Regions from separate parts of the Allobosea sp. BE125 genome, predicted to be linked through region 2. Evidence: predicted binding sites of a transcription regulator. Region 2 holds the regulator's gene; each other region holds the start of a gene.

Region 1 (3,235 bases), 410 kb from region 2:
CCCACGAGCGCACCCGTCGCGTGCTGGCGGCGATCGCGCCCACCCTGCGCCGGCTGCCCAACCGCCTGTCTGTCACCGGCCACACGGCCGCGGCGCGCCCGGGCTCGGAGCGGGGCGTCGATCCATGGAGCCTTACCGCCGGGCGTGCGCTCGCCGTGCGCGAGATCCTGTCGGTTGCCGGGCTCCCCCACGACCGCTTCACCTCCGTGGTGGGACGCGCCGACACCGAGCCGGTCTTCCCCGACAATCCTTACCTCTCGCCGAACCGACGGGTGGCGATCACGCTGCTCAATGAGGCGCCGCCGCTGCCTCCGAGCGCCTTTCGCTGACGGCGAGGCGCCTCGGCCGCCTCAGAGTCCGTTTGAGATTGAGCTCATTGGCTGACACGACGAGGCTGACCATTGCGACGTGGATCATGGCCTCGGAGACGTCGATGTGCTGCCCGAAGTCACGGCCTCGCCTATGCAAAGCTCCCAACCGGCGAAGCAAACTTCAAGCGCGCCATGATCCCGCTGCGCGCCGTGAACCGGCACTAGAGCGTTTTCGAGCGAAGTGGACACCGGTTCGCGTGAAGAAACGCGTTAAAACAAGAATCCAGAGCATTTCCGCGACTCGGAAATGCTCTAACCGACAGACGTTGGCAGAAAAGCAAAAAGGCGTTGTAAAACAACGCCTTAGTGCCTTATTCCCTACATAATCGTCATAGGTATTTGCTAGAACGGAATATCGTCGTCGAGATGGGTCGAGGATGAACGGCCGCCACCGCCGCCCGCCATGGCGGGCTGGCGCGGTGCAGTGCCGCCGCCCATCGGGCTCGACCGGCCAAAGGAGCTGCCGCCGCCCGAGCGATCCTCCATTGCGCCGCCGCCTTCGCCATATTCGTCCGAACCGCCCTGCCCCCGGCTGTCGAGGATGGTCAGTTCGCCACGGAAGCGCTGCAGCACGATCTCGGTGGTGTATTTCTCGACACCCGACTGATCCTGCCATTTGCGGGTCTGGAGCTGGCCCTCGATATAGATCTTCGAGCCCTTCTTCAGATATTGCTCGGCGACCTTGGCGAGGTTCTCGTTGAAGATCACCACCGAGTGCCACTCGGTGCGCTCCTTCTTCTCGCCCGACTGCTTGTCGCGCCAGGTTTCGGAGGTCGCGATCCGCAGATTGACCACGGGCTCGCCGCTGCCGAGACGCCGCACCTCGGGATCGCGCCCGAGATTGCCGACCAGAATGACCTTGTTGACGCTACCAGCCATGAGAGGCTCCATTTCCTGCGCACATCGAAACCGGCCATCGACCGGAGCCGGACCCTACCGATCCGTGACGCCACTATCAACGATGTTCTTGTTTTGTTCAAGGGCTTTCACTAGGGTTGTCCCCGGAATTCGTGATTCGATTTTGCTAGGGGCTCGCAGCCGCCGCGATCAGCCTCGTGGCACGGCCGCCTCCGGCAGGATCGCGTCGGGCAAAACCTTGGCGGGCGGGACCTTACCAGGCAGGACTTTGCCAGGCAGGACTTTGCCAGGGTTGAGGATGCCGAGCGGGTCGAGCGCCTGCTTGATCGCGCGCATCACGTCGACCGCCTCGCCATGCTCGCGCTCCATGAACTGCGCCTTGCCATAGCCGATGCCGTGCTCGCCCGTGCAGGTGCCGTCACAGGCGATGGCGCGCTCGATCAGGCGCTCGTTCAAGCGTTTCGCCTCAGCCAGCTCGGCCGGCGAATTCGGGTCGATCACCAGGCCGAGATGGAAATTGCCGTCACCGACATGGCCGACCGTGCCGATATAGAAACTCGCCGCCTTGATGTCATCCTGCGTCGCCGCAAGGCAGGGCGCGAGCTGCGAGATCGGCACGCAGACATCGGTGCTCCAGATCCGCGCATCCGGGCGCATCGCCTGCAGCGCGTAATGGATGTTGTGCCGGGCGCGCCAGAGCCGGCGTCGCTCGTCGGGATCGGTCGCCCAGGCGAGATTCGTCGCGCCATGTTCGCCGACGATCCCCTCCACCGTCCTGGCCTGCTGCTCGACCTCGGCGGGGCTGCCATGCAGCTCGAAGAACAGGGTCGGCGTCTCCGCAAGCTCCAGCTTCGAATGCCGGTTCACCGCCGCGATCGCCCGCGCATCGGCCAGTTCCACCCGCGCCACCGGCACGGCGCATTGGATCACCGCCGTCACGGCCTCGACCGCATCAGCCACTGTGGCGAAGGAGCAGACCAGCGCCGAGACGGCCTCGGGCAGCGGGTGCAGGCGCAGCGTCACCTCGGTGATGATGCCGAGCGTTCCCTCCGAACCGACGAACAACCGGGTCAGATCGTAGCCGGCCGAGGATTTGCGCGCCCGCCCGCCGGTCTTGATGATGCGCCCATCGGCCATCACCACGGTGAGCGTCACCACATTCTCGCGCATCGTGCCGTAGCGCACCGCATTGGTGCCCGAGGCGCGCGTCGCCGCCATGCCGCCCAGCGTGCATTCGGCGCCCGGATCGACCGGGAAGAACAGCCCGACGTCGCGCAGTGCCGCATCGAGCTGCTGGCGGGTGACGCCGGCCTCGACCGTCGCGTCGAAATCCTCCGGCCGGATCGCCAGGATGCGCGTCATGCCGGAGAGATCGAGGCTCACCCCGCCCTGCAAGGCCGCGATATGGCCCTCCAGCGAGGTGCCCGCACCGAAGGCGATCACAGGGGTCTCGTGCTGCGCGCAGAGCCGCACGACCGCCGCGACCTCCTCGGTCGACTCTGCCCTGCAGACGGCGTCTGGCGGGCGGCTGGCATGGTAGGATTCGCCGCGGCCATGATGCTCGCGCTCGGCCAGAGAGGTTGAGAAGCGGGAGCCGAGCAGCGCGTGCAGCGCCTCCGCCAGGGCCGGGGCGAGACCGCCCGCCGCGGGAGCCGTATCAAGGGAGCGCGAGGCTGGCAGAGCGGCTGTCACGGCGGCGTCTCCGGTCGAAACGGCGCGGGCAGGTGCGGCTGCAACCCGTCCCGGCATCACCGAGGACTGGCATACTAGCCCGTCTCGTGCAAGGCTCTGTATCTTGCATACAGGACGGAGATTGCCGTGAGCCCTCGCCATTCCCTCGCCGACAGGCTGCGCCAGCCCGGCCTCGTCGTCGCCCCCGGCTGCCATGATGCGATCGGCGCGCGGGCCATCGCGCAGGCCGGCTTCGAGGCGGTCTACATGACCGGCAACGGCCTCTCCGCCAGCCTGATCGGCGCGCCCGATATCGGCCTCCTGACCATGACCGA
Region 2 (3,235 bases):
GGGCCTGCACATGGTGCTCGCCGCCGGTACGATCCTCTGGCTGGTGCGGGCGCTGCTGGCGCTCTCGCAGACGCTGGCCTTGCATTGGCCGCTCAAGAAGATTGCCGCCGTTGCCGCCATGGTCGGAGCAACCGCCTATTGCATCTTCTCCGGCTCCGACGTCGCAACCGTCAGGTCATTGATCATGACGCTGGTGATGCTCGGCGCAATCCTGATCGACCGCCCGGCGCTGAGCATGCGCAACCTTGCCTTGGCGGCCATCATCGTCTTGCTGCGCGAGCCCGAGGCGCTGCTCGGGCCGAGCTTCCAGATGTCGTTCGGGGCGGTCGCGGCGCTCATCGCCTTTGCCGAGCGCTGGGAGGAACGCAATCAGACCGCGCCGCCATCGCCATGGCCCTGGCCGCTGCGCCCACTCTGGATCGCCGCCAGCGGCACCGTCATCACGACCCTGCTGGCGACGGCGGCGACGGCTCCGTTCGGCGCCTATCATTTCCAGACCTTCAATCCGTTCGGGCTGCTCGGCAATGCGCTCGCCTTGCCCTTCGTCTCGCTGTTCGTCATGCCGGCTGCGGTGTTCGGAGTGCTGGTCTACCCCTTCGGCCTCGACTGGCCGGCCTGGTGGCTGATGGGCGCCGCCTCCGAGGTGGTGCTGCGGCTGGCCCACTGGGTCGCGGCGATCGACCATTCGACGCTGATCATTCCCGCCTTCGGCGAGGCCGCGCTGGTCTGCCTCGCCATGACATTGCTCTGGCTGACGCTGTGGAGCACGAAGCTTCGGCTGCTCGCCATCGTGCCGCTGGTGATGGGTGTCACGGTTGCGGCCAAGCCGGACCGGCCGGATATCGTCATCGAACGCGACGGTTCCGGTCTCGTCGTGCGCGGAGCCGACGACCGTTTCATTCTGGCCGGCCGGCCAAGCAGCTTCGTGCTGCAACAATGGCTCACCGCCGATGGCGATGGGCGGCAGCCCACGGATGCGAGCCTGCGCCAGAATGCGGCTTGCGATACGCAAGGCTGTGTCGTCACTGCCCGCAATGGCCGCCGCATCGCCTATGCGAAAGACCGGCTCGCCGTCATCGAGGATTGCCTGCGCGCCGATCTCGTCGTCACGCCGATACCCTGGTCGGCTCCCTGCGCAGCGAAGCTGGTCGACCGGACGGCCCTGAGCCGCGACGGCGCGACCTCCCTCATCGGCACTGCAGGCGGCTGGCGTATGGTCCAGGCAGAACGGAAGGATGCCGATCGCCCTTGGATGCGCAAGCGCGCGGTGACAAGCCCAAGGCCCGCGCAGCCGCCCCCGACGCGGCAGCCGGAGAGGAACGATACGGGTGATGTGGCAGCCGAGCCCGATCGGCTTCAGTAGCGCCGCATCAGATTGACCAACCGGCCCTGGATCTTGACCCGATCGGGGCCGAGCACACGGGTTTCATAAGCCGGGTTTGCGGCTTCAAGCGCGATTGACGAGCCACGTTTGCGCAGGCGCTTCAGCGTCGCCTCCTCGTCATCGATCAGCGCCACGATGATGTCGCCGGTATTGGCCGTGTCCTGCCGGCGGATGACGACGGTGTCGCCGTCGAGAATGCCGGCATCGACCATCGAATCGCCACGCACCTCAAGCGCAAAATGTTCACCGGTGCCGAGCATGTCCGCCGGCAGCGCGACACTATGGCTGCGGCTCTGGATCGCCGAGATCGGCGTGCCGGCGGCGATCCGCCCCATCACCGGAATTGCGATCGTGGCCCGCGCATCCTCTTCGGGACTGGGCGCCGGGCGCGCCTTGCCGAGGCCGCCGCCCTGGCCAAGCCCGCCTTGCACGATGGAGGGGCTGAAGCGCGCCCGCCCGCCCTGTGGCATGCCGACGCCATCGGGAAGCTTGATCACCTCCAACGCGCGGGCGCGATTGGGCAGCCGGCGAATGAAGCCGCGTTCCTCCAACGCCATGATCAGGCGATGAATGCCGGATTTCGAGCGGAGATCGAGCGCGTCCTTCATCTCGTCGAAGGAGGGCGGCACGCCGCTTTCACGCAGGCGTTCCTGGATGAAGCGGAGCAATTCGAATTGTTTGCGTGTCAGCATGGTCCCCGCCAGCGCCCGCGGCGCGAATTCGAAACAAATCACGAACATCATACACGTTCGTGTTGTGTTCCGCAAGCAAGTCCAGAGCCGGACCCGATCAGATTGCATCGCAACCCGATCGGATAACGCTTTCTCTAGCGGAGGCGGATGATCCGGCAGGGCGCGCCTTCTTTTGCCGGCTTTGCATGGGCCGGGCGAATGACCAGCGCCCGAGCACGTGCCAGATTGCCCAGCATCGAGGAATCCTGCTTGGCGAAGGGGCTGGCGAGCCAACCGGCCTCGATGTGCTGAAGATCGGCGCGCAGATAATCCTCGCGTTCATCATTAGCCGGCATATCGATTCCGAGGATCGCCGGCTCGCTGCGGTCGCGCGCGGGATCGGGCATGCCGAGCAGCGCCTCGATCAGCGGTGCCACGAACAGATGCCCGCAGACGATCGACGAGACCGGGTTACCGGGCAAGCCTACGGCGACCATGGCCCCGAGCCGTCCCATCATCATCGGCTTGCCCGGCCGCATCGCGATCTTCCAGAAGCCGAGCTCCATGCCCTGGCGCTTCAAGGCCTCCTGCACAAGGTCATGCGCCCCGACCGAAGCGCCGCCGAGCGTGATCAGCACGTCAGCGCCGGCTGCTCGCGCCCGCTCGATCTTGGCGGCGAGATCAGGATGATTGTCGCGCGCGATGCCGAGATCGAAGGCCGTTCCGCCGAGCTCCTCGACGATCGCCGCCAAGGAATAGCTGTTCGAGGCGACGATCTGGTCGGGCCCGACCGTTTCGCCCGGCAGGACGAGCTCGTCTCCGGTCGCCAGGATCGCGACCAGAGGCTTGCGTCGAACCGGCAGGGCAGGGTGTCCGGCTGCTGCCGCGAGGCCGAGTGCAGCACTGTCGAGCCGGCGTCCCGCCGGGAGGAGGAGGTCGCCTTTGCGGAAATCGAGCCCGGCGGGGCGGACGAAACGCCCCGGCTCAGCCCCTTCGCGGACGCGGATGACCGCGCTGCCGACACCGTCGGCATTCTCCTGGATCAGGATCGTATCGGCACCGTCGGGCATAGGCGCGCCGGTGAAGATGCGAATTGCCTCGCCGGCGCCGACCGTCCCTGCAAAGGCGCGCCCGGCCGCCGATTCGCCGATGACACGCAGCTCATTTGCCGGCGTAAGAT
Region 3 (3,235 bases), on a different contig from region 2:
CGGCATGTTCCAGAGTTCGACCTTGACTATCTCGGTCTGAGCTGGCGCGGCGGAATCCTGATCGCCATTCTCTTCGCTCTCTACTGTTACACGCTGGAGCTCGAACGCCTCGGCGATGCGCTTCAGGAAAAGCCCGGGCAGGAAGCGCTCGGAGAGCCCGACTGAAGTCCGGCCGCCTCCCTAGAGTGCAAAAAATGTTTTCTCCTTGCGAGAGCCGGCATCACTTGTCTCGGAACTGGGAGATGCCCGCAGCGCAACCACCATCCACGGGCGCTCAACCAGCCAATAGAAAAGGAAGGAGACTGCCATTACCGCTGAAAGGCCCCAAAAAACGCACAGGGCGACCAGCATAAATACAGGAAATTGCCTAAAATTTATCACCACAAGCTCTATCACGACCTGCAAGATCTGAAGGTGAACCAAATAGATCGAATAGGAGGCGACGCCGACCTTGGCCAGCCATCGACTGACCAGCGCACGTTGAAAATTGGTCCTGCCGACGAACGAGGCACGAATGATCAGTCCGAGGCAGATGACCTGCCCCGACAACTGCACCAACGCATCGCCGAAAGGCGCCCCAAGGATGATGAGCGCCGCCAGCCCCAGCCAACCGACAAGCCACACGCGCCGGAGGGCGCGATCGATCTGATCACCGTCGCGATGGATACGAAAATCAGCGAGAAGCGCGCCCGCCCAGAAATAGGGCATGAAGGCGATGACTGAGTATCGGATGCCGCGGGATCCGTATTCCATGGCAAGCGACGAGACGAGCAGGAACAAGATCAGGAGCATCACCCCGATGCTCAGCCGTGCTGCGCCCGCCCGAATTTTAAGATACCAGCGCCAGACCCAAGCGCCAACCAAGAAGAATTGAACGTGAACCTCGAGATACCATCCCGGCGGGAACAATCTCGGAAACGTATCAAAAATCAAATCGTGTAAAAATACAAGACTAAATAAGAAGCTTACAACAAGAGAATCAGGCTTAGATTCAAATTGATATGTTCCAGACGGCTTATACCCTGTCGCTGATAGAAAAAGAAGCGTCGCCGCCAGGACCATAAAATACGGAGGCCATATCCTGAGAAACCTTTTCTTTATTTCGATCGCAGCGGAGGATCGATGTGAAGATTGCCCTTTGTCCTGCAGCGATATCATCAGGGCATAGCCGCTGATGAAAAACAGCAGCCGACACCCAGTAAACGGCGTCGCGAGAACGTTGAACAGAAACTTCTCCCAAGCGACCAGGGACGTTTCGCCGTAAAAGCGCTCCACCCTCTGCAGTAAATGACCGCAAACGACGATCAGTATAGCGACGCCACGCAGCCCCATCAGCTCCGGCAAATGGCCGCGCCGCGGATCGGAAGCTCGCCCTTCAAAACCTGGAACAGCACCGACGCCGTAGTATTCAGCCAGTTTTTGAGGCAGCAAATCACCCTCCGCGGTTTGATGAACACGGGCGAAAACCATTCATCAACACCACGCAACGACAGATTATCCCAAACGGCCTGGACCCAAAAACAACCTCAAGCCCAGACATCGCCCGAGCACTATTTCGTGGAAGGCACCAGATCGAAGGCCTGACATTTCGGCGCGTCCGAGCCGCCACTCGGCATATGGCCAAGCATAGTCCTAGGCATTTAGACACAGGCGAAGCGAGAACCGCAGGCACGATCCGTGCCAGCCCGTGCTGCGAAACCACGGAATCAGCGACTTGGTCATTCAAGCTATGCAAGCGCGGAAATGCTTGGCCGAGCGGCGGCTTAACCCGACCAAGCGGTTATCCCGCCATCTCTGCTAGAACGGCTCAGCCCGGTGTATATCGCCACGCGATGACCGGAACAAAAAAAGAACTTGCGAACAAGAACAAACCATGATCAATCTTCGCCATCGGCGCGGATTGAGATGTCCCCGCGCCCCTGCCATAAGGAGCGCAATCCGTGAATCAGGCGAATCTCAAGCTCGTGGAAGGCTCCTCGATGGACAAGGCCAAGGCGCTGGACGCCGCGCTCTCGCAGATCGAACGCGCCTTCGGCAAGGGCTCGATCATGCGGCTGGGCAAGAACCAGCAGGCGATCGAGATTGAGACGATTTCGACGGGTTCGCTGGGCCTCGACATCGCGCTCGGCGTCGGCGGCCTGCCGCGCGGCCGTGTCATCGAGATTTACGGGCCTGAATCCTCCGGCAAGACGACGCTGGCGCTCCACACTATCGCCGAGGCCCAGAAGAAGGGCGGCGTCTGCGCCTTCGTCGACGCCGAGCATGCGCTCGATCCGGTCTATGCCCGCAAGCTCGGGGTCAATCTCGACGACCTCCTGATCTCGCAGCCCGACACCGGCGAACAGGCGCTGGAGATCACCGACACGCTGGTGCGCTCGGGTGCGATCGACGTGCTGGTGGTCGACTCGGTCGCCGCGCTGACCCCGCGCGCCGAAATCGAGGGCGAGATGGGCGATGTCCAGCCCGGCCTGCAGGCCCGCCTGATGAGCCAGGCGCTGCGCAAGCTGACCGCCTCGATCTCGCGCTCGAACTGCATGGTCATCTTCATCAACCAGATCCGCATGAAGATCGGCGTGATGTATGGCTCGCCCGAGACCACGACCGGCGGCAATGCGCTGAAATTCTACGCCTCGGTGCGCCTCGACATCCGCCGCATCTCGACACTGAAGGACCGTGAGGAAGCGACCGGCAACCAGGTCCGCGTCAAGGTCGTGAAGAACAAGGTCGCCCCGCCCTTCAAGCAGGTCGAGTTCGACATCATGTTCGGCGAAGGCATCTCCAAGGTCGGCGAACTGGTCGATCTCGGCGTCAAGGCCGGCATGGTCGAAAAATCCGGCGCCTGGTTCTCCTTCGACAGCCAACGCCTCGGCCAGGGCCGCGAGAACGCCAAGGCTTTCCTCAAGGCCAATCCGGATGTGGCGGCCAAGATCGAGGCGACGATCCGGCAGAATTCCGGCCTCGTCGCCGAACGCATCCTCGACCAGGCGACCCCGACTGACGACGATCTCGACGAGGGGCAGGCCTGAGCCAGGCGAAGCGGATCTCTCAGCGGGCGGCCGATCGGGCCGCCCGTTTTCGTTTGCGGCCAAGCTTTCGTTTGTGGCCAAGGCTTTGGGACAACATCTCGCGCTTCGGCTCTCTCGACAGGGGCAAGCCGCCTGACTAGAACGCTGATGTCGCCGGGAAGCGCCCCGGCCCCGTCCTGAACCAGAGTTTCCAATTGCGATGAGCGGCG

Evidence for each region. Region 2 encodes LexA, which represses DNA repair genes until DNA is damaged. Its sites were predicted from a motif close to TGTTCNNNNTGTGTTCNG; they were not measured.
Region 1: a site for LexA is predicted at 1,334-1,351, ahead of ssb (single-stranded DNA-binding protein). Genes of this name have one in related genera too.
Region 3: a site for LexA is predicted at 1,838-1,855, ahead of recA (recombinase RecA). Genes of this name have one in related genera too.

Annotation. Positions count from the first base shown of each region.
Region 1 covers NZ_JAVDTY010000002.1:535,453-538,687, forward strand. Annotated here, with positions in the region: gene J2Y55_RS07810 (flagellar motor protein MotB) at 1-329, shown strand, start outside; gene ssb (single-stranded DNA-binding protein) at 714-1,250, opposite strand; gene J2Y55_RS07820 (FAD-binding oxidoreductase) at 1,419-2,978, opposite strand; gene J2Y55_RS07825 (isocitrate lyase/PEP mutase family protein) at 3,048-3,235, shown strand, end outside.
Region 2 covers NZ_JAVDTY010000002.1:121,442-124,676, reverse strand. Annotated here, with positions in the region: gene J2Y55_RS05880 (ComEC/Rec2 family competence protein) at 1-1,363, shown strand, start outside; gene lexA (transcriptional repressor LexA) at 1,357-2,076, opposite strand; gene J2Y55_RS05870 (molybdopterin molybdotransferase MoeA) at 2,211-3,235, opposite strand, start outside.
Region 3 covers NZ_JAVDTY010000008.1:236,908-240,142, forward strand. Annotated here, with positions in the region: gene J2Y55_RS19160 (hypothetical protein) at 1-165, shown strand, start outside; gene J2Y55_RS19165 (acyltransferase family protein) at 181-1,470, opposite strand; gene recA (recombinase RecA) at 1,980-3,026, shown strand; gene alaS (alanine--tRNA ligase) at 3,226-3,235, shown strand, end outside.